4 regions of the Streptomyces sp. NPDC088733 genome follow, and region 2 is predicted to be linked to each of the others. Evidence: riboswitches for the same ligand, from Rfam matches in the RefSeq annotation. Region 2 holds a riboswitch; each other region holds the start of a gene.
The links. A riboswitch is a leader RNA that binds a small molecule or an ion and turns the genes downstream of it on or off. The one in region 2 is predicted to bind thiamine pyrophosphate.
Positions count from the first base shown of each region.

Region 1: another riboswitch for thiamine pyrophosphate. It lies ahead of thiC (phosphomethylpyrimidine synthase ThiC); the one in region 2 lies ahead of thiO (glycine oxidase ThiO).
Region 3: another riboswitch for thiamine pyrophosphate. It lies ahead of ACIP64_RS04855 (purine-cytosine permease family protein); the one in region 2 lies ahead of thiO (glycine oxidase ThiO).
Region 4: another riboswitch for thiamine pyrophosphate. It lies ahead of ACIP64_RS26095 (thiamine ABC transporter substrate binding subunit); the one in region 2 lies ahead of thiO (glycine oxidase ThiO).

Region 1 covers NZ_JBIVLH010000029.1:56,943-62,431, reverse strand. The annotation lists gene ACIP64_RS35605 (hypothetical protein) at 1-979, shown strand, start outside; gene thiC (phosphomethylpyrimidine synthase ThiC) at 990-2,756, opposite strand; TPP riboswitch at 2,748-2,875, opposite strand; gene ACIP64_RS35595 (YibE/F family protein) at 2,938-4,269, shown strand; gene ACIP64_RS35590 (hypothetical protein) at 4,296-4,496, shown strand; gene ACIP64_RS35585 (SPFH domain-containing protein) at 4,646-5,489, shown strand, end outside.
Region 2 covers NZ_JBIVLH010000005.1:101,258-106,746, forward strand. The annotation lists gene ACIP64_RS11215 (thiazole synthase) at 1-801, opposite strand; gene thiS (sulfur carrier protein ThiS) at 807-1,007, opposite strand; gene thiO (glycine oxidase ThiO) at 1,013-2,179, opposite strand; TPP riboswitch at 2,175-2,287, opposite strand; gene ACIP64_RS11230 (NAD(P)/FAD-dependent oxidoreductase) at 2,370-3,581, shown strand; gene ACIP64_RS11235 (Rv2175c family DNA-binding protein) at 3,683-4,048, shown strand; gene thiE (thiamine phosphate synthase) at 4,121-4,786, shown strand; gene metF (methylenetetrahydrofolate reductase [NAD(P)H]) at 4,877-5,489, shown strand, end outside.
Region 3 covers NZ_JBIVLH010000002.1:321,299-326,787, forward strand. The annotation lists gene ACIP64_RS04840 (NAD(P)/FAD-dependent oxidoreductase) at 1-439, shown strand, start outside; gene ACIP64_RS04845 (L-aspartate oxidase) at 600-2,300, shown strand; gene ACIP64_RS04850 (SDR family oxidoreductase) at 2,411-3,157, shown strand; TPP riboswitch at 3,405-3,498, shown strand; gene ACIP64_RS04855 (purine-cytosine permease family protein) at 3,490-4,881, shown strand; gene thiM (hydroxyethylthiazole kinase) at 4,921-5,489, shown strand, end outside.
Region 4 covers NZ_JBIVLH010000015.1:97,912-103,400, forward strand. The annotation lists gene ACIP64_RS26090 (ABC transporter permease) at 1-1,035, opposite strand, end outside; gene ACIP64_RS26095 (thiamine ABC transporter substrate binding subunit) at 1,011-2,087, opposite strand; TPP riboswitch at 2,079-2,183, opposite strand; gene rlmN (23S rRNA (adenine(2503)-C(2))-methyltransferase RlmN) at 2,252-3,358, opposite strand; gene ACIP64_RS26105 (hypothetical protein) at 3,677-4,408, shown strand; gene ACIP64_RS26110 (GNAT family N-acetyltransferase) at 5,336-5,489, opposite strand, start outside.

The DNA.
Region 1 (5,489 bases), on a different contig from region 2:
AGCCGAGGGGCGGCCCGCCTCCTGGACGGACCTGCCGGTGCGGACCGGCGCGCGGGACGTCGTCCACACGGACACCAAGCACCGGTCGTACGAGGTCAGGATCACGGTCAAGAGCCTGGTCCGGGGCTCGGAGAAGGACATGCGGGGCGCGCGCGTGGACGAGGGGCTGGAGGACCGGGTCCCCCACTACCTCACCTTCGAGGTCACCAACACCGGCCGGAGGACGATCCCCGCCGCCTCCATGGTGTACAGCCACTTCGCCCTGAACGGCACCGACTGGGCGCGCGGGGAGAAGGTCTGGATCAGCGGCGGCAGGCCGGGCGGGATCGACCTGCCCTGCGCGGACACCGCCCCGAAGACATTGGCACCCGGCGACTCGTACACCACCTGCGTGACCTATGCGCTGCCCGAGGGCGTCGGCGTGCTGTCGCTGACGCACAACGCCGACGGCTACCTCGACGAGGGTGGCGCGGTCGCCACGTGGCCCGTCGAGGGCGGCCTCGAGGCGGCGTCCGCCGGGCTGGCGGAGCCGGGCGACATCATCCCCGTCCGGTGGGACGCCGACGAGGACGGCGTCCTCGAACTGCCCGCCACGCTGGTGTCCGTACGCCGGGGCAGACCGGCCGATCTCGCGCACCTGGACCTCGACCTCAACGAGAACGAGCGGCGCGGCATCCCGTACTACGCGTCGGTCACCTACACCAACACCGGGTCGAAAGACCTCTACACCGACCAGGCCGGCGACGTCCGCCTGCTCACCGAGAGCGGTCGGCAGATCCCGGGGAAGACCCCCCTCGTCCTCGACACGAAGATCCCGGGTTGTCCGTCCGACTGGGTCGCCCGGACGATCCCGCCGGGCGGCAGCGTGACGGAGTGCAGCATCCACCTGGTGACGGACGACGGCGACAAGCCGTTCGCGGTGGGTTTCAAGGAGGCGGGCCGGCCAGGACTGGTGGCCTGGTCGGCCCCTCTCCGCTGAGGCGGCCCGGTCAGCCGGCCGAACTGCCGCCCGTCTCCGCGAGCGGCAGGTACACCCGGTTGCCCGCCGCGGCGAACTCTGCCGACTTCTCCGCCATGCCGGCCTCGATCTCCTCGGCCGTGCCGCCGTGCTGCCGCCGGATGTCCTGGGAGATCTTCATGGAGCAGAATTTCGGGCCGCACATCGAGCAGAAGTGCGCCGTCTTCGCCGGCTCCGCCGGCAGGGTCTCGTCGTGGAAGGCCCGTGCCGTGTCCGGGTCGAGGGCCAGGTTGAACTGGTCCTCCCAGCGGAACTCGAAGCGGGCGTCGGACAGGGCGTCGTCCCAGTCCTGGGCGCCGGGGTGGCCCTTGGCGAGGTCGGCCGCGTGGGCGGCGATCTTGTACGTGATGACGCCGGTCTTGACGTCGTCGCGGTCGGGCAGGCCCAGGTGCTCCTTGGGCGTGACGTAGCAGAGCATCGCCGTGCCCCACCAGGCGATCATCGCGGCGCCGATGCCGGAGGTGATGTGGTCGTAGGCGGGCGCGATGTCGGTGGTCAGCGGGCCGAGGGTGTAGAACGGCGCCTCCTCGCAGATCTCCTGCTGGAGGTCGATATTCTCCTTGATCTTGTGCATCGGGACGTGCCCCGGCCCCTCGATCATGGTCTGCACGCCGTGCCGCTTGGCGACGGAGTTGAGCTCGCCGAGCGTGCGCAGCTCCGCGAACTGCGCCTCGTCGTTGGCGTCCGCGATGGAGCCGGGGCGCAGGCCGTCGCCCAGGGAGTAGGTGACGTCGTAGGCGGCGAGGATCTCGCAGAGCTCCTCGAAGTGCTCGTAGAGGAAGCTCTCCTTGTGGTGGGCGAGGCACCAGGCCGCCATGATCGAGCCGCCGCGGGAGACGATGCCGGTCTTGCGGCGGGCGGTGAGCGGGACGTACCGCAGCAGGACGCCCGCGTGGACGGTCATGTAGTCGACGCCCTGTTCGGCCTGCTCGACGACCGTGTCCTTGTAGATCTCCCAGGTCAGCTCCTCGGCCTTGCCGTCGACCTTCTCCAGGGCCTGGTAGAGGGGAACGGTGCCGATGGGGACGGGGGAGTTGCGGAGCACCCATTCGCGGGTGGTGTGGATGTTGCGGCCGGTGGACAGGTCCATGACCGTGTCGGCGCCCCAGCGGGTCGCCCAGGTCATCTTCTCCACCTCCTCCTCGATGGAGGAGGTCACCGCGGAGTTGCCGATGTTGGCGTTGACCTTGACCAGGAACCGCTTGCCGATGACCATCGGCTCGATCTCCGGGTGGTTGACGTTCGCCGGCAGCACCGCCCGGCCCGCCGCGATCTCCTCGCGGACGACCTCGGGGGCGACGTTCTCGCGGATCGCGGCGAACTCCATCTCCGGGGTGATCTCGCCGCGCCGGGCGTACGCGAGCTGGGTGACCGGCTGCCCGCCGCGTCCGCGCCGCGGCAGACGCGGGCGGCCGGGGAAGACGGCGTCCAGGTTGCGCAGCCCGCCGCGGGGTGACGTGTGCTTGAGGCCGTCGTCCTCGGGGCGGACGGGGCGGCCGGGGTACTCCTCGGTGTCGCCGCGGGCGACGATCCAGTTCTCCCGCAGCGGCGAAAGGCCGCGGCGGACGTCGGTGGTCACGTTCGGGTCGGTGTACGGGCCGGACGTGTCGTACAGCGTCACGTCCTGGCCGTTGGTCAGGTGCACCCGGCGGACAGGTACCTCGATGTCCGGGCGGGACCCGGTCACGTAGCCCTTGTGCCAGCCGATTTCGCGCGCGCGTGCATCCTGCATGGTCATGAGACCCACTCCCTACGCCGGCATTACCCGGTAACAGGTTCAGCGGTCGGCGCAGCTGGTGGCCCTCGGCCGGTCAGCGCCCTCTCAGCCCGGTGCTCCGAGCTCCCGCGGTGTGCAAAGGTGCGACCACGCTAGCGGGTCTTCTCCGGCGCGCACCAGTGGGCCTTGGGATGATCGGCGCGTGGACTCCCCTCATGCGCAGCCCCCCGGCCCCGGCAACGGCCACGCCCACGGCCCCGGTCACGGGCACAGTCACGGCCACAGTCACGGCCATGGCCACGGTCCGGTGCCGCCGGTCTCCCGGCATCTGCGGAAGGTGATCGCCGCGGTGCTGATCCCGTTCGTCGCCGCGGTGGTGGTCGGGCTGGTGGTGCTCTGGCCGAACGGGGTGCCGGCCCACAAGCGCTCGGGCGTCGGGTTCGACCAGCAGACGCAGTCGGGCCGGGTGGTGCGGGTGGAGAACGTCAAGTGCGCGGACGTGAACGCGGAGCCGAACACCGGCGGCCCCGGCGCGGCCCCGCCGAAGACCCCGTCGATCTGCGAGCGGGCGACCATCCGCGTCACCTCGGGCAAGGACACCGGCCGTACCTTCACCGAGATCGTGCAGCCGACCCAGACCCGGCACTACACCGAGGGGCAGAAGGTCCTGCTGTCCTACGCGCCCGGCGCGCCGAAGGAGTTGCAGTACTCGGTCACCGATGTGGACCGGGCGCTGCCGCTGTGGCTGCTGGCCGGGCTCTTCGCGGCGGCGGTGGTCGTGGTCGGGCGGCTGCGCGGGTTCCTGGCGCTGGCGGCGCTGATCGTCAGCTTCGCGGTGCTGACGCTGTTCATCCTCCCGGCGATCCTGCACGGCAGCGACCCGCTGCTGGTGGCGGTCATCGGCGGCAGCGCGATCATGCTGATCGCGCTCTACATGTGCCACGGCCTCAACGCCCGTACCTCGGTGGCCGTCCTCGGCACGCTCTGCTCGCTGCTGCTGATCGCGCTGCTGGGCTCGGTGTTCATCGACTGGGCGGTGCTCAGCGGCAACACCTCGGACGAGACCGGGCTGATCCACGACCTCTACCCGGGCATCGAGATCCACGGCCTGCTGCTGGCGGGGATCGTGATCGGATCGCTCGGTGTGCTGGACGACGTGACGGTCACCCAGACCTCGGCCGTGTGGGAGCTCCGGGACGCCGATCCGGGCGCCAGTTGGCACAAGTTGTACCGGGCGGCGATGCGCATCGGGCGCGACCACATCGCCTCGGTCGTCAACACCCTTGTGCTGGCGTACGCGGGCGCCGCGCTGCCCCTGCTGCTGCTGTTCTCCATCGCGCAGCGCGGCGTGCTGGCGGTGGCGGGCAGCGAGTTGGTGGCGGAGGAGATCGTCCGGACCCTGGTCGGCAGCATCGGGCTGGTGGTGGCCGTGCCGCTGACGACCGCGCTGGCCGCGCTGGTGGTGTCGGCGGACCGCTCCGGGAGGGACACTGTCCCCACGGGCGGCGGGCGCCGCCGGCGCCGGGCACGGTGAGTTCCTGAAGTACGGGGGTGGACGGGGTGGTCGGGCTCCAGGGGAGGGTGACCGGGGCCGTGGGCCCGGGGCTGGTCGGCGAGGTGATCGTGCAGGTCCGCGGGGGTGCGGAGGCCTTCCTCGCGTATCCGGCGACCGAGGGGGAGAGCATCGGGAAGGGCACGGTCGTGGTGGTCGTGGAGTATCTGCCGCCACGGACCGTGTACGTCGCGCCCGCCTACGGCTGACGGGGCCGGGGACGAGACGGGGACGGGTCAGGGCGGCTTCGTATCAAGAATGCGACAAGGATCCGCCAGGATCTTTCGGCGTGACTTGCGCAGGCGCACACTCCCGTACGCGGCCCCGCTCGGGGCCAATCGTAAGGGGGCGTGTGCCGATGGTGATCGGCGTCGCGGCGGGCGCGGTGCTCGTCGCAATCATTGTGGTGATCGTGCTGTTCCGGCTCATGTGGCGGGTTGCCGAGCCGAACGAGGCCCTGGTCATCTCGGGTTCCAAGCACCGTGCGGACGGGGTCGGGGAGGGGATGGGGTTCCGCGTCGTCACCGGTCGCGGAACGCTGGTGATGCCCGGCGTCCAGGTGGTGCGGAAGCTGTCGCTCGACCTCAACGAGGCCGAGCTGAACGTGGACTGCGTCACCCAGCAGGGCATCCCGCTCAAGGTGCACGGCGTGGTCATCTTCAAGGTCGGCGACGACTTCGTGTCGATCGCCAACGCCGCACGGCGTTTCCTGGACCAGCAGAAGTTCATGGCCGAGCGGGTGCACAACGTCTTCGCCGGTCATCTGCGGTCCATTGTGGGCGGGTTGACGGTGGAGCAGATGATCCGCGACCGGGAGCGGCTGACGGCCGAGACCCGGGCGGCGTCGGGCTCGGAGATGGAGAAGCTCGGCCTGATCATCGACTCGTTGCAGATCCACGAGATCGTCGACCCGACCGGGTACATCAAGAACCTCTCCGCCCCGCACGCCGCCGCCGTCCACCGCGACGCGCGCATCGCGCAGGCGGAGGCGGACCGGATGGCCACCGAGGCCGAGCAGCAGGCCGCCGCGCGTATGGCGGAGGCCACCCGGGACAGCCAGATCCTGCAGGCCGGTTACATGGCCGAACGGGACAAGGCCACCGCGTCCTCCCGGCAGGCGGGCCCGCTCGCCGAGGCCGCGGCCCGGCAGGAGGTCGTGGTGCAGGAGACCCGGGTCGCCGAGCTGGAGGCCCAGCGGCGCG
Region 2 (5,489 bases):
TCAGGCGCCGAAGGCCGGCCGCTCCGGGTCGAACGCCGCGACGCCCTCGGCGGGCGAGGAGGCCAGGGCGTGCCGTCGCCGCGGGATGCGGCCCGCGCGGTGGGCGAGCCGGCCGGCCTCCACGGCGTGGCGCATCGCCTCGGCCATGAGCACCGGCTCCTGGGCCCGGGTGACCGCGGAGGCGAGCATGACCGCGGCGCACCCCAGCTCCATCGCGAACGCCGCGTCGGAGGCCGTGCCCGCCCCCGCGTCGAGGATCACCGGCACGGAGGCCCGCTCCACGATCAGCTCGAAGTTGTGCGGGTTGCGGATGCCGAGGCCGGAGCCGATGGGCGACCCCAGCGGCATGACCGCCGCGCAGCCGAGGTCCTCCAGGCGGCGCGCCAGCACAGGGTCGTCATTGGTGTACGGCAGCACCGTGAAGCCGTCGTCGACCAGCGTCTCGGCCGCGTCCAGCAGCTCCACCGGGTCGGGCAGCAGCGTGCGTTCGTCCGCGATCACCTCCAGCTTCACCCAGTCCGTGCCCAGGGCCTCCCGGGCCAGCCGGGCGGTGAGGACGGCCTCGCCCGCCGTCCGGCAGCCGGCGGTGTTGGGCAGGACGCGGACGCCGTGGCGGGTCAGCACCGACAGCACGGAGCCCTTGACCGTGGGGTCGAGCCGCCGCATGGCGACCGTGGTGAGCTCGGTGCCGGAGGCGAGCAGTGCCTGCTCCAGTACCTCCAGGCTCGGCGCGCCCCCGGTCCCCATGATCAGGCGGGAGCCGAAGGCCGTTCCGGCGATGGTCAGCGGGTCGTCGGCCATGGCGGTCAGCCTCCCTGCACAGCGGTCAGGACCTCGACGCGGTCGCCCTCGGACAGCGCGGTTGCGGGCCACTGCCCGCGCGGCACCACGGTCTCGTTGAGCGCGGCGGCGACACCGGAGGGGGCGGTGGTCAGACCGGCGACCAGCCGGTCGAGCGTGAGTCCCGGCGTCACCTCGTGCGGCTCGCCGTTGACGGAGACGGTCATCGCGGTCATGCGTACTGCTCCTGAGGGGTGAATCGGCCGGGGGAGAAGGGACGGGCCACCTCGGGCGGTTCGCCGCCCGTCAGCACCTCCGCCATCACGTCGCCCGTGAGCGGGGTGAGGAGCACGCCGTTGCGGTGGTGGCCGGTGGCGACGAGCAGGCCGTCCAGTGCGGTGCGGCCCAGCATCGGGGCGTTGTCGGGGGAGCCGGGCCGCAGTCCCGCGACCGTCTCCACCAGGGGCAGTTCGGTGAGGCCCGGCACCAGCTCGTGGGCGTCGCGCAGCAGCTCGTACACGCCGCCGGCCGTGACGGTGGTGTCCCAGCCCATCTCCTCGCTGGTGGCGCCGACGACCAGCTCGCCGTTCTCCCGCGGCACGAGGTAGACATGCGCGCCGCGCACCACGGCCCGCACCGTGCGGGAGAGGAAGGGCGCGTACGCCGCCGGCACCCGCAGCCGCAGGACCTGGCCCTTCACCGGGCGCACGGGCGGCAGCAGGTGTTCGGGCAGCCCGCCGAGCAGGCCGCTGCGGCTCCCGGCGGCCAGCACGGTCTGCCCGGCGGCCAGCACCGTTCCGTCGTCGAGCACCACCCCGCGCGCCCGGTCGCCCGTGACGTCCACCCCGGCCACCGCCGCACGGCGGAACACCACCCCGGACAGTTCGCAGGCCCGCAGCAGCGCCGCCACCAGCCGCCGCGGATCGACCTGGTGGTCGCCGTCGACACGCAGCCCGCCGCGCACACCGGGCGCGAGCATCGGCTCCAGGCGACGGCACTCCCGCCCGCTCAGCCACTCCGCGCTCAGTCCCAAGGAGGTCTGGAAGGCGTGCAGTTCGCGCAGCTCCGCCCGGTCGTCGGCGTCCAGGGCGACGGCGAGCGTGCCGCACGCCCGGTAGCCGAGGTCCAGGCCCGTGGTCTCCTCCAGCTCGGCCGCGAACGCCGGATAGCGGCGGATCGCGGCGAGGTTGAGGTCGAGCAGGGCCTGCTCGCCGTACTGCAGCTCGGTGACGGGGGCCAGCATCCCCGCGGCCACCTGGGCGGCGCCGCCGCCCGGCTCGGGATCGGCGACCACCGTGCGCAGTCCGCGCAGGGCCGCCCTCCAGGCGGTGACCAGTCCGATGATCCCGCCGCCGACGACGACCGCGTCGGCCGGGTGGGACGCGTCATGACGTTGCACGGTGTTCCGCTCCTCCCTTCGCCGGCATGACCCGGATCAGGTTCGTACGGTCGGCGGCCGGCCAGCCGCCCTCTCAGCCCGGTGCGCCGGGCTCCCGCGAGTGCTTCGAGCGCCACTTTAGTACGCACTCCTGAGGGCGAGTAGGGCGCCGCTACCGGAGCGCGCGCCACCCGGGGTTACGGTGATCAGCGTGACCAGCAGCAGCGAGCAGCGAGCCGTCGTCGTCGGGGCCGGGATGGCCGGGGTGCAGACCGCCGTGTCCCTGCGCGAGCAGGGGTGGGGCGGCACGATCACGCTGCTCGGCGCGGAGCGGCATCCCCCGTACGACCGGCCGCCGCTGTCCAAGGGGGTCCTCTTCGGCGCCGACGAGGGCCCGGGCGCGCTGCTGGAGGTGGACTTCGGCGGCATCGGCGTCGAGCTGCTGCTCGGCAGGCACGCGAGCGCGCTGCGCCCGGACGAGCGCCAACTGCTCACCGACGCAGGCCCGGTGGAGTACGACACGCTCGTCGTGGCGAGCGGCGCCGAGCCGATCGTGCTGCCCGGCAGCGCGGGGGTGCCCGGCGTGCACATGCTGCGCACCCTGGACGACGCCGCCCGGCTGCGCCCGGTCCTGGAGGCGCGGAAGACGGTCGTCGTGGTCGGCGCGGGCTGGATCGGCGCCGAGTTCGCCACGGCCGCCCGGAACGCCGGCTGCGCCGTGACCGTCGTCGAGGCCGCCGACCGGCCGCTGGCGGGCGTGCTGCCCGAGCGGATCGCCGACCGGATGCGCGGCTGGTACGCGGAGGCGGGCGTCGAACTGCGCACGGGCGCCGCGGTCGCCGCTGTCGAACCCGGCCTCGTCCGGCTCGCCGACGGCGACGAGATCGCCGCCGAGGCCGTCGTCGTCGGCATCGGCGCCCGGCCGGCGACGGACTGGCTCGCCGGCTCCGGGGTCGACCTCGGCCCGGACCGGGCGGTCCTCGTCGACGACCGGCTGCGCACCTCCGTGCCCGGCGTGTACGCCGTCGGGGACTGCGCCTCCTTCCCCTCCGCCCGGTACGGCCGGCGGCTGCTCATCCACCACTGGGACAACGCCGTCCAGGGGCCCCGCACCGCGGCCGCCAACATCCTGGGCGGCGACGAGGCCTACGACCCCGTCCCGTACTTCTGGTCCGAGCAGTTCGGGCGCTTCGTGCAGTACGCGGGCTACCACGGCGCATCCGACGAGATGCTGCTGCGGGGCGACCCGGACGGCCCCGCCTGGTCGGTGCTGTGGCTGCGCGGCGACGTGCTCGTCGCGCTGTTCGCGGTGGGCCGCCCACGCGACCTGGCCCAGGCCCGCAAGCTCATCGCCCGGGAGGCCCGGGTCGACCGGACCCTGCTCGCCGACCCCGCCGTCCAGCTGCGGGCCGCCGTCCTCTGACCGGTTCGGACAGCCGGCCCGGCCTGCCGCCGGGGGCCCCGCATGCCCCTGGTGGACGCCACGAGTACCGCGGTACGGGTCCGGGATGGCACGCTTGTCCTGTGACCGAGATCGACGCAAAGATTGATGCCCTCGTACCCTCCTGGCTGACCGTCCCCGACATCGCCGAGCAGTTCGACGTGGAGGTGACCCGGGTCCGCCAGATGATCAAGGAAGGGCTGCTCATCGCGGTGCGCCGCGGGGAGAACAGGGTGCTCATGGTCCCCGCCGACTTCATCGGCGACGGGAAGATCGTGAAGGGCCTCACCGGCACGCTGAACCTGCTCAAGGACGACGGGTTCAGCGACGAGGAAGCCCTGGAGTGGCTGTTCACCCCGGACGAGAGCCTGCCCGGCACCCCGGTGCAGGCGCTGCGCGAGAACCGCGGGACCGAGGTGAAGCGCCGGGCCCAGGCGCTGGCCGTCTGACCTGCCCGGACACCCCGGACACCACCGCGTTCGTACCGACCGCACGCACCGCACCCGAGGGGGACCCACCGCATGACCGTCCACGCGCGCCTCGCCGACGCCCGGCTCTACCTGTGCACCGACGCCCGCCGGCGCCAGGGCGGCATCGGGGAGTTCGCGGCGTTCGCGGACACCGTGCTGGCCTCCGGGGTCGACATCGTGCAGCTGCGCGACAAGGGCATCGAGGCCCGCGAGGAGCTGGAGTACCTCGCGGTCCTCGGTGACGCGTGCCGGCGGCACGGTGCGCTCCTGGCGGTGAACGACCGCGCGGACGTCGCCCACGCGGCCGGTGCCGACGTCCTGCACCTGGGGCAGGGCGACCTGCCGGTCCGGGCCGCGCGGGCGATCCTCGGCTCCGGCGCCGGCTCCCCGTTCGTCGGTCGGTCGTGCCACTCCGAGTCCGAGGCGGCCGCGGCCGCCGTGGAGCCCGGTGCGGACTACTTCTGCACCGGGCCCGTGTGGCCCACCCCGACCAAGCCGGGCCGCCCCGCGCCGGGGCTCGGCCTCGTCCGGTACGCGGCGGGGCTCGGCACGGACCGGCCGTGGTTCGCGATCGGCGGCATCGACCTGGACAACGTCGAGCAGGTGCTGGACGCCGGCGCCCGGCGGATCGTCGTCGTCCGTGCCGTCACCGAGGCCGAGGACCCCGGCGCGGCCGCCGCGGAGCTGGCCAAGCGCGTGCGCTCGTACACCGGCTGAGCGGACCGGCCGCGTCCGGCCTGTCCAGGGAGTGAACATTTCCCCGCGTCCTGTTGGGGCGCCCCGCCCCCCGCGGCTAGCCTGAGGCGCATGGCCCTCGGAACCGCCTCCACCAGGACCGATCACGCGGTCACCATTCGCGAGCTGCTGGCCTCGGGACAGCGCTCGTACTCCTTCGAGTTCATGGCACCGAGGACCGAGAAGGGCGAACGGACGCTCTGGGACGCCATCCGCCGCATCGAGGCGGTCGGCCCCACCTTCGTCTCCGTCACCTATGGCGCGGGCGGCACCTCGCGGTCCGGCACCGTCCGGGCGACCGAGCGCATCGCCTCCGACACCACCCTCACGCCCGTGGCGCACCTGACCGCGGTCGACCACTCCGTCGCCGAGCTGCGCAACATCATCGGCCAGTACGCCGACGCCGGGATCCGCAACATGCTCGCGCTGCGCGGCGACCCGCCCGGCGACCCGATGGGGGAGTGGCAGCGGCACCCCGAGGGTGTGGACTACGCCTACGAACTCGTCCGGCTCATCAAGGAGTCGGGCGACTTCTGCGTCGGCGTCGCGGCCTTCACGGAGATGCACCCGCGCTCGACCGACTGGGAGAGTGATACGCGTCACTTCATCGCCAAGTGCCGTGCCGGCGCCGACTACGCCATCACCCAGATGTTCTTCGACGCGGAGGACTACCTGCGGCTGCGTG
Region 3 (5,489 bases), on a different contig from region 2:
GCACCTGCGGACCTCGGTGCCCGACGTGTACGCCGCGGGCGACGTCGCCAACGCGCACCACCCGTTCCTCGACCGCCACATCCGCGTCGAGCACTGGGCCAACGCGCTGAACCAGCCGGACACCGCCGCGCAGGGCATGCTCGGCAAGGACGCCGTCTACGACCGGCTGCCGTACTTCTACACCGACCAGTACGACCTCGGCATGGAGTACACCGGCTGGACCGAGCCCGGCGGCTACGACCGCGTCGTCTTCCGGGGGGACCGCGCCGCGCGGGAGTTCATCGCCTTCTGGATGTCCGGGAACCGGGTGCTGGCGGGCATGAACGTCAACGTGTGGGACGTGGTCGAGCCGATCAAGGCCCTGATCACCTCTCGCGCCGACGTCGACGCCGCGCGCCTGGCCGACCCGGACGTCCCCCTGGACAGCGTCGCTCCCTGACGTCCGCCACGTGGGCGGGGGACGGCAGCGGCCGTCCCCCGCCCACCGCGCTGCCGGCGGCGACGCCGTGTCACACCTGCCCGAAGCGCCCGGTCGTAATGAGTGACAACCAAGGCGATCGGAGCGGACCGTGGCACTCACTGAACAGCGCATCTCCACCATGGTGCTGGTGATCGGCACCGGAGGAGCGGGACTGCGGGCGGCGATCGAACTGGCCGAGGCCGGTGTCGACGTCCTCGCCGTCGGCAAACGACCCAAGGAGGACGCCCACACGGCACTCGCCGCCGGAGGCATCAACGCGGCGCTCGCCACGATGGACCCCGAGGACAGCTGGCAGCAGCACGCCGCCGACACCCTCAAGGAGAGCTATCTGCTCGCCGATCCGCGCACCGTGCGCACCGTCACCCACGGTGCCGCCCTGGGCATCGACGACCTCGAGCGGTACGGCATGGCGTTCGCCCGCGAGGAGGACGGCCGGATCTCGCAGCGCTTCTTCGGCGCGCACAAGTTCCGGCGCACCGCGTTCGCCGGGGACTACACCGGTCTGGAGATCCAGCGCACGCTGATCAGGCGCGCGGACCAGCTCGGCATACCGGTGCTCGACGGTGTCTACATCACCCGGCTCCTGGTGCACGAGGGCGCCGTCTTCGGCGCCTACGGCTTCGACGTCGCCACCGGGAAGCGCTACCTCATCCACGCCGACGCCGTCATCCTCGCGGCAGGCGGCCACACGCGCATCTGGCGGCGTACGTCCTCGCGGCGCGACGAGAACACCGGCGACTCGTTCCGCCTGGCCGTGGAGGCCGGAGCCCGCCTCCGCGACGCGGAGCTGGTGCAGTTCCACCCCTCCGGCATCATCGAACCGGAGAACGCGGCCGGAACGCTCGTCAGCGAGGCGGCGCGCGGCGAGGGCGGCATCCTCCGCAACGCGCTCGGCGAGCGCTTCATGAGCCGCTACGACCCCGAGCGCATGGAGCTGTCCACGCGCGACCGGGTGGCGCTGGCCTCCTACACGGAGATCAAGGAAGGGCGCGGCACGCCCAAGGGCGGCGTGTGGCTGGACGTCTCGCACCTGCCGCGGCAGACGATCATGACGCGGCTCCCCCGGGTCTACCAGACCCTGCTGGACCTGCAGATGCTGGACATCACCCGCGAGCCCATCGAGATCGCGCCCACAGCCCACTACTCGATGGGCGGTGTCTGGGTCCGGCCCGAGGACCACAGCACGGACGTCCGCGGCCTGTACGCCATCGGCGAGGCCTCCAGCGGCCTGCACGGCGCCAACCGGCTGGGCGGCAACAGCCTCATCGAGCTGCTGGTCTTCGGCCGTCTCACCGGACAGGCGGCCGCCGCCTACTCCCAGTCGCTGACCTCGCAGCCGCGGTCGGCGTCCGCCGTGGCGCACGCCCGGGCAGAGGTCGACGACCTCCTCGCGGCCGACGGCCACGAGAACGTCCGCGCCCTCCAGCGCGCCATCCGCAACACCATGACCGAGCACGCGGGAGTCGTCCGCGACGAACAGGGGCTGCTGACCGGGCTGGAGGAACTCACCGCGATCGAGAAGCGGATGGCGGACATCGGCGTCCACCCCGACATCGCCGGCTTCCAGGACCTGGCGCACGCCTTCGACCTCAAGGCGGCGGCGCTGGCGGCGCGGGCCACACTCGAATCGGCGCTCGAACGCCGCGAGACCCGTGGCTGCCACAACCGCAGCGACTACCCGGACCTGGACCCCGCGTTCCAGGTGAACCTCGTCTGGTCCCCGACGACGGGGATCACCCGCGAGAGCATCCCGCCCGTCCCCGAGGAGATCTCCGCCCTGATGGAGGACGTCTCCACCGAGGGGAAGCTCGCCGAGTGACGCCCGGCTCGCGCGCATTGGCGCGCGAGCCCGCCGGGCGCCTGTCACAGGCGGGGTCCCCGCCCGGTCATTTTCTCCGTACGCACGAAACTCTCCGAGAGGAAGCTCCCATGAAGGTCGTCGTCATCGGCGGAACCGGGCTCATCGGCTCGAAGGTCGTCCGCAACCTCAGCGACCACGGGCACGAGGCCGTCGCCGCCTCGCCCAACACGGGCGTCAACACCCTGACGGGAGAGGGCGTCGCCGAGGTGCTCCAAGGCGCGCGGGTCGTCGTCGACGTCTCCAACTCGCCCTCGTTCGAGAACGAGGCCGTGATGCACTTCTTCCGCACCGGCACGACCAACCTGCTCAAGGCGGCCGCGGAGGCCGGTGCCACCCACTACGTCGCGCTCTCCATCGTCGGCACGGACCGGCTCCCGGAGAACGGCTACTTCAGCGCCAAGCTGGCCCAGGAGGAGCTGATCAAGGCGTCGGGCCTGCCGTACTCCATCGTCCACGCCACGCAGTTCTTCGAGTTCACGAACGGGATCGCGGACTCGGCCACCGAGGGCGACACGGTGCGCATCGCTCCCGTCAAGTTCCAGCCCATCCACTCCGACGACGTGGCCCTCGCCGTCGCCCGCACCGCGGCCGGCGCCCCCCTCGACGGAACGCTGGAGATCGCCGGCCCCGACGCCTTCCGGTTCGACGAGCTCATCCGGGACGCGCTCGCCGCCTCGAACGACCCCCGTACGGTCGTCGCGGACCCGCACGCCCCCTACTGGGGGTCCGAGCTGGAAGAGAGCTCGCTCGTGCCGCTCGGGAGCGCGCAGCTCGGCGCGACCCGCTTCGCCGACTGGCTGGCGCTGCAGAAGTGACGCCCGCGGATGGCCCCTGCCCGCCGGGGGGCAGGGGCCACCGCCATGCGGAGCGCGACCGGGCGCACACGACCCGGCGGCACCTGCTCGACATCTGCGCGGTGCGGCCCGAGCCGTCCCACGCCCTTTGAGGAAGATCCATACAGCCCGCGTTTGGCAGCATTTGACCGTGTTGCCCGCGGGCCGTGCTGATGCCGTGCCCTCCTGTCGACGCGCTGAGCAGCGGGATCGGGTTAGTCTGTCCGTCGTACCGGACACGGGGTGCCCCACCGAGGGCTGAGATCACACCCGTCGAACCTGAACCAGTTCGCACTGGCGGAGGGATGTCTTCCATGCCTTTGACGCATGTTTCCGACGGCCGGCAGACCGTCTTCGACGGCCGTATGCCGGCGGCAGCGGGCGATCTCCGCATCGAGGCGCACGGCATACAACCGGTCCCCGAGACCAACCGCTACGGCGGCCCGGGGCGGCTGTTCACCGTGTGGTTCGCTCCCAACCTCACCATGACCGGCGTGTTCACCGGCACCATCGGCATCGCCCTCGGGCTGGACTTCGCCACGGCGCTCGCGGCCGTCGTTCTCGGCACCGTGATCGGCGCGATCCCCACCGCGTACCTCGGCACCTGGGGAAGCCGGACCGGCGCGGGGCAGTTGCCGCTGGCTCGGCTCGCCTTCGGCCGGGCCGTCGCGCTCCCCGGCATCCTGCAGTGGCTGTCCTCGGTCGCCTGGGACGCGCTGATCGGGCTCTTCGGCGGCGACGCGCTGGCCCGGCTGTGCGGACTGCCGTTCTGGCTCGGCGTCCTGGTGATGATGCTCGCCCAGGGCGCTCTCGGCGTCCTCGGCTACGAGGCCATCCACCGGCTCCAGATCGTCATGACCTTCGTGCTCGCCGCCGCGTTCGCGCTGATCGCCTGGAGGCTGCTCGACGGCGTCCACCCCGCGGCCACGGGCTCCGCCCACGGCGCCGACCGGGGCGGCGCGTTCGTCCTGACCAGCACCATCGCGCTGAGTCTCGCGCTGTCCTGGGCCCCCTACGCCAGCGACTTCAGCCGCTACCTGCCGCGCACCACCTCCCGCCCGCGCATGTTCTGGTTCACCACCGCGGGCCTGGTGGTGTCCTTCGTGGCCGTCCAGGCGCTCGGGCTGTGGGGCGCGTCGGTGCTGACCGACCAGACCGCTGCCGGGGTGGCCGATCTGCTGGGAGGCGGGGCGGTGGGCGCGTTCGGGCTGCTCGCCGTGGCGTTGGCGGCCCTGTGCAGCAACGCCATGAACGACTACAGCGGATCGCTCGCCCTCCAGACCGCCGGCGTGCGCATACCGCGCCCGGCGGCGGCCGCCTTGGCCGCCGCCCTCGGCTTCCCCCTGGTGCTGTGGATGCACGCCGCCGACACCACGGCCCGCTTCCAGAACGTCCTTCTGTTCGTGGGCTACTGGATCCCGGGGTTCGTGGCGATCGTCGTCGTCGACTGGCTGGCCCGGGCACGGGCGCGGGGCGGCGAGGAGATCGACCTCGCCGCCGAGACCGGCCGTCCGCAGCCCGGGCTGCCGGCCGTGCTCGCGTTCGCCGCCGCCTTCGCCGCGGCCGTTCCGTTCATGGACACCAGCCTGTACGTCGGCCCGGTGGCGGACGCCCTGCACGGCGCCGACCTCTCGTACTACGTGGCGTTCCTGGTGGCCCTCGCCGTGTACGCGCCGCTGCGGCTGCGCCACCGCGCGCGGGCCTGAGCCGCCACACCCCCGTCCATCCCCCAAAGGAGCGACCCCATGGCCCCGTCGTCCGCCGACCACATCGCCTTCGCCGCGCAGGCGCTCACCCGCGTCCGGGAGCAGTCCCCGCTGGTCCAGTGCCTGACCAACGCGGTGGTGACGGGCTTCACCGCCAATGTCCTGCTGGCGCTGGGCGCATCGCCCGCCATGGCCGACATCCCCGGAGAGGCAGGACCGTTCGCCGGGATCGCCTCGGGGGTCCTGATCAACCTCGGCACCCCGCACGCCGAGCAGCGCGCCGCCATGACCGAGGCCGCGCGGGCGGCGGCCTCGGCCGGCACCCCGTGGGTGCTCGACCCGGTGGCCGTCGGCGCGCTGCCGGTGCGTACGGCGCTGGCGCGTGAACTCCTGGAGCTGCGGCCGACGATCGTACGGGGCAACGCCTCGGAGATCATCGCGCTGGCGGGCGCGGGCGGCGGCGGCCGCGGGGTGGACTCCTCCGACGGTGTCGAGGCCGCAGAGGAGCCGGCGCGGCGCCTGGCCGCCGCGACCGGCGGCGTGGTCGCCGTCTCGGGGCCGGTGGACCTCGTCACCGACGGCGTGCGCACGGTCCGCGTCGCCAACGG
Region 4 (5,489 bases), on a different contig from region 2:
GGAGCCGAGCGCGCGGTAGAAGTCCAGGCCGTATCCCGTAGGCCCGTCCAGTGACCGTTCGGCCAGGACGCCGAGCGGCACCAGGATCAGCAGCGCGGCCACCGCGAGCGTCCCGGCCAGCAGCCCCCACTCGCCCGCGCCGCGCGGCCGCCGGGCCGTCCCGGCCGGGTCGACCAGCCGCAGCGCGCTCTCGCGGCGGCGTACCGTCCGTGCGTGCACGGCCAGGATGCCGACGACGGCGGCGAACTGGACGATCGTCAGCACGGCCGCGGTCGGCAGGTCGAGCAGCTGCGCGGTCTCGCGGTAGATCTCCACCTCCAGGGTGGAGTAGGCGGGTCCGCCGAGGATCTGCACGACCCCGAAGGACGTGAAGGTGAAGAGGAACACCATGACCGCGGCCGCCGCCACGGCCGGCGCGAGCGCGGGCAGCGTCACGCGCCGCCACGCGGCGAACCGCCCGGCGCCCAGCACGCGCGCGGCCTCCTCCTGCCGCGGGTCGAGCTGCGCCCACAGGCCGCCCACGGTCCGTACGACCACGGCGTAGTTGAAGAAGACGTGCGCCAGCAGGATCGCCCACACCGTGGTGTCCAGGCGCACCCCCCACAGCTCGTCCAGCAGCCCTCCCCGCCCCAGCAGCGCGAGGAACGCCGACCCGGCGACGACCGTCGGCAGCACGAAGGGCACGGTCACCACCGCCCGCAGCAGATGCCGTCCGGGGAAGTCGAAGCGCGCGAACACATAGGCGCCCGGCAGGGCCACCGCCAGGGTCAGCGCGGTCGAGGCGGCCGCCTGCCAGCAGGTGAACCACAGCACGTGCAGGATGTCGGGATCGCCCAGCACGTCCGCGAAGCGGTCCAGGCGCCAGTGGCCGCCCTCGCGGAGCCCGCGGGTGACGATGGCGGCGACCGGGTAGCCGAAGAACACCGCGAAGAAGGCGGCCGGCACGGCCATCAGGCCGAGCCGCACGGCGTGCGGCCGCAGGGCGGCCGCCCTGCGCCGGGCCGCTCCGGTCACTTCAGCACGAGCGAGGACCACGTCTTGACCCACTGCTCACGGTTCGCGGCGATCTTCTTCGGCTCGACGGTGGCCGAACCGCTGATCACGGGCGCGTACTTGGTGAAGACCTCGGGCAGCTTCGCGTCGTCCCGGGCGGGGTTGACGAACATGCTGAGCGGCATGTCCTCCTGGAAGGCGCGGCTCAGCAGGAAGTCGATCAGCGCCTTGCCGCCCTCGCTGTTCTTCGCGCCGTCCAGCAGCCCGGCGAACTCGATCTGCCGGAAGCAGGTGGCCGTCGCCACGCCGGTCGGGCCCTGCGCGGGCTGCTCCTTCAGCGCGAGCACCTCGGCGGGCGGGCTGGAGGCGTAGGACACGACCAGCGGCTTGTCGCCCTTGCCGCCGCCCGCGCCCGAGAAGTTGTCGTAGTAGGCCTGCTCCCAGCCGTCGACGACCTGGACGCCGTTGGCCTTCAGCTTGGTCCAGTAGTCCTGCCAGCCCCCGTCGCCGTACTTGGCGGTGGTCGCGAGCAGGAAGGCCAGGCCCGGGGAGGAGGTCGCGGCGTTCTCCGTGACCAGCAGGTCCTTGTACTCCGGCTTGACCAGGTCGTCGAAGGTCTCGGGAACGGGCACCTTGTGCGCGGTGAACCAGGCGCGGTCGTAGTTGACGCACACGTCGCCGAAGTCGACGGGCGTGACACGGTGCTGCGCGGCGTCGAGCTGCAGGGCGGCGGGCACCTTGTCCAGGTCCTTCGCCTCGTACGGGGTGAACAGGCCGTTGTCCAGGGCGCGGGAGAGCAGGGTGTTGTCGACGCCGAAGAAGACGTCGCCCTGCGGGTTGCCCTTGGACAGCACGGCCTGGTTGACCGCCGCGCCCGCGTCGCCGCCGCGCAGGACCTTGACCGTGTAGCCGGTCTGCCGCGTGAACTCCTTCAGCACGGCCTTCGAGGCGGCGAAGGAGTCGTGGCTGACGAGGGTGACGGTCTTGGAACCGCCGCCGGCGGAATCGCCGCCTTCGCCGCAGGCCGCGAGGGACGCCGCGCCGAGCGCGACAACGAGGGCGGTGCCGGCGGCACGCCGACGGATGGTGCTCATCAAGTGACTCCCTACGCCGGTATGACCCGGATCAGGTTCGAGGGTCTGCGGCCGTGCCGCACTCTCAGCGCTGTGTGCGCTCCCCTGTCGGATGTTCTGTTGTCGATCGTTCAGGCCGTTCAGGGCAAACGGCCGCAAACGACCGCCACCCTAGCAAGCGCCGCTCAGCGCTCGGAAGCCGCCAGCTGCCCGCAGGCCCCGTCGATCTCCTGGCCGCGGGTGTCCCGCACGGTCACCGGGACGCCGTGCGCCTCCAGCGCCGCGACGAACGCCCGCTCGTCCTCGGGCCGCGACGCCGTCCACTTCGAGCCCGGCGTCGGGTTGAGCGGGATCAGGTTGACGTGCACGCGCTTGCCCTTGAGCAGCCGCCCCAGCAGATCGGCGCGCCACGCCTGGTCGTTGATGTCCCGGATCAGGGCGTACTCGATCGACACGCGGCGCCCGGACACGTCCGCGTAGTGCCACGCGGCGTCCAGCACCTCGCGCACCTTCCAGCGCGTGTTGACCGGCACCAGGGTGTCGCGGAGCTCGTCGTCGGGCGCGTGCAGCGACACCGCGAGGCGGCACTTGAAGCCCTCGTCCGCGAAACGCAGCATCGCCGGCACGAGGCCGACCGTGGAGACGGTAATGCCCCGCTGCGACAGCCCCAGCCCGTCCGGCTCGGGGTCGGTCAGCCGGCGGATGGCGCCGACCACACGCTTGTAGTTGGCCAGCGGCTCGCCCATGCCCATGAAGACGATGTTCGACAGGCGCGCCGGGCCGCCCGGGATCTCCCCGTCACGCAGCGCGCGCATGCCCGCGACGATCTGGTGCACGATCTCGCCGGTGGACAGGTTCCGGTCCAGGCCGGCCTGCCCGGTCGCACAGAAGGGGCAGTTCATGCCGCAGCCCGCCTGCGAGCTGATGCACATCGTCACGCGGTCCGGGTAGCGCATCAGCACCGACTCGACCAGCGTCCCGTCGAACAGCCGCCACAGCGTCTTGCGCGTCGTGTCGTTGTCCGTGCTGCTGTGCCGCACGACCGACATCAGATCCGGCAGCAGCCCCTCGGCCAGCTTCCCGCGCGACGCCGCCGGGATGTCCGTCCACGCGGCCGGGTCGTCGGCGTACCGCGCGAAGTAGTGCTGCGACAGCTGCTTGGCCCGGAACGGCTTCTCCCCCAGCTCCGCGACCACCTCCCGCCGCTCGTCGGGCGTGAGGTCGGCAAGGTGCCGCGGCGGCTTCTTGGCGGCGCGCGGCGCGACGAAAGTGAGTTCTCCGGGTGCAGGCATGGTCCGTCCAGTGTCGCAGATCGTTTGGGGCGGCCCAGGTCAGATGGGTGAGGCTCCCGTCACCCTCAGGTGTCCCCTGTCAGCACCAGCCGATTCTGCACGGCCGAGGGACGGCGTCTGGTGCTCGGGCACATGGGCTTGAGTGAAAAGCGGGGCCCCAGCGTCCTCTGCCATCGCTGGTAGCCGTGGGCCGGCCCTGGCTCGGCGTGCTGGATGATTCACGGCACCCGCCACTGGAGACAACCCTCCTGGAGAGATTCTTCCCAGGGGGGCGGCATGTCCGATTCGGGTTCCCGATTTTCGCGGACCGTACGCAGCGTGATGCACAGTCTCGACCTCTACGTGACGCTGGTCGCAGCCGTCGCATTCGGCGTTCTAGGACTGGTCGGGAAGACTTCGCAGGAAGTCATTACTTCCGGTGTTCTGGCGGTGCTGGCTCTCGTGGGTTTCTCACTTCTCAGAATTCGCTCACAGGGCGACAGGATCAACGAGTCTCTCGCAGGGCTCGCTCGATCGAACGCTGACCGCTTCTTCAGTGAGGTGGACGACGCCGACGAGATCAAGGAGATGATCTCGTCCTCCCGTGAATTGTGGCTCCACGGCTGGACACTTGAACTGCACTTGGCGTCGTACGAACAGGAACTGAGGAGAGCCGTCACCGCGGGCCTGAACGTCAGGATCCTCGTCATCGCGCCGAACAGCCCAGCCATGGCCATCGCGGCCAGTGAAGCCGCCAACCGGAGCGCCGGCGATCTCAGTGCCAACCTGGAAGGCAATCTCAGGAGGCTCGTGGAACCGCCGGCCAGTCCCGTTTCCGGAAGGCTGGAAATCAGGACCCTGACCCATGTGCCGCACTACACGGTGATCGCCTCAGATCCCTCGACAGACCGGGGGAAAATCATCATGCGCCTCGCCACCTTCCGGGCCAATCATTGGCAACGCCCCACCTTCACTGTGACTCGGCGCAACGACGGTGATTGGTACACATTCTTCAGGGACCAGTTCGAAAAGAAATGGGAATCCGCAAGCACCTACGATTCGATCCCGTAGAAGAGGAGACTCGGGCGATTTATCGCGCCAGGGAGCTCAAGCCGCGCCCGGTGCCTACAAAGTACGGGCGGTTGATCGATGAGCGCCCCCGCGGAATGGCTGCCGGGCCAAGCAGGTTCCTGCCGGCCTCTTCGTCTCGCGGCAGCGGAACGGCGGTGTGCACAGGGGTGCTCCAAGGGAAGGCCGCCTCTCACGTCGGTCGCGCGATTCTCCAGCGCCCAGAACCGGCTCGGCGACCCGAGGCCCCGCTGCACCCGTGTGCATCAGGCACGCATGCGGCACGTCAACCGCCGCGAACCGGACCGCGGTTGCCCGCGTCCATCGCGCGGCTTCGCAGGGCGGCATCGTCGTCACCCACTGAGAAAATGTTGCCGTGCAATCATTCCGTGCAGCGGGCTGTGTCGCGTTGCTCCTCACCGTGGTCGGGTGCGGGGCCGCCATGAGTAAGTCGAGTGCTCCACCCCATCCCGCCAACGACACGGCGAACTCAGTGGTGAGACCGTCGGTGGACCCCAGCTCCGTCTATGTCCTTGTCACGTTCGTCGGGGGACCTACTGATGGGCAGACACAACAACTCCCCTTGTCCCGGCTGGGCGAAGGGATAACCGTGTCCGGCGTCACCTACCGCACCGCTCTGGGTCTGGCGCCAGAGATAAGAGACACTGCCCAAGGATTGGCGCAGGTCTTTCGACCCGAGTAGGAACCGCTCAGCCAACGCTGTCCGCGCATCGGGCTGACTCGCCGTTGCCTTGCCCGCGACAGCCCGACGTGAGCCCGGATCTCGGAGGCTCGCGCCGTGGCGGCGGCCCAGAGCATCGGAACACCGGTGCCCCCTGGCCTACCCCCTGCGGGGCACGGACGGGGGCGTGAGCGACGCCGGGTGCGTCCAAAAAATAAGGGCGATGATCGCGACATCGTGCACCCCGCTCACTGGACGTCGAGCGCCCACCGCACGGACCGCTCCTTGGGCGCGAACCCGGCCTTCTCGTAGATGCCGAACGCCCCGCTGGGATTCGCCGAGTCCACGCTCAGGCCCGCCTTTCCGTAGCCCTGGTCGGCGGCGTTGCGCAGCGCGTGCGCG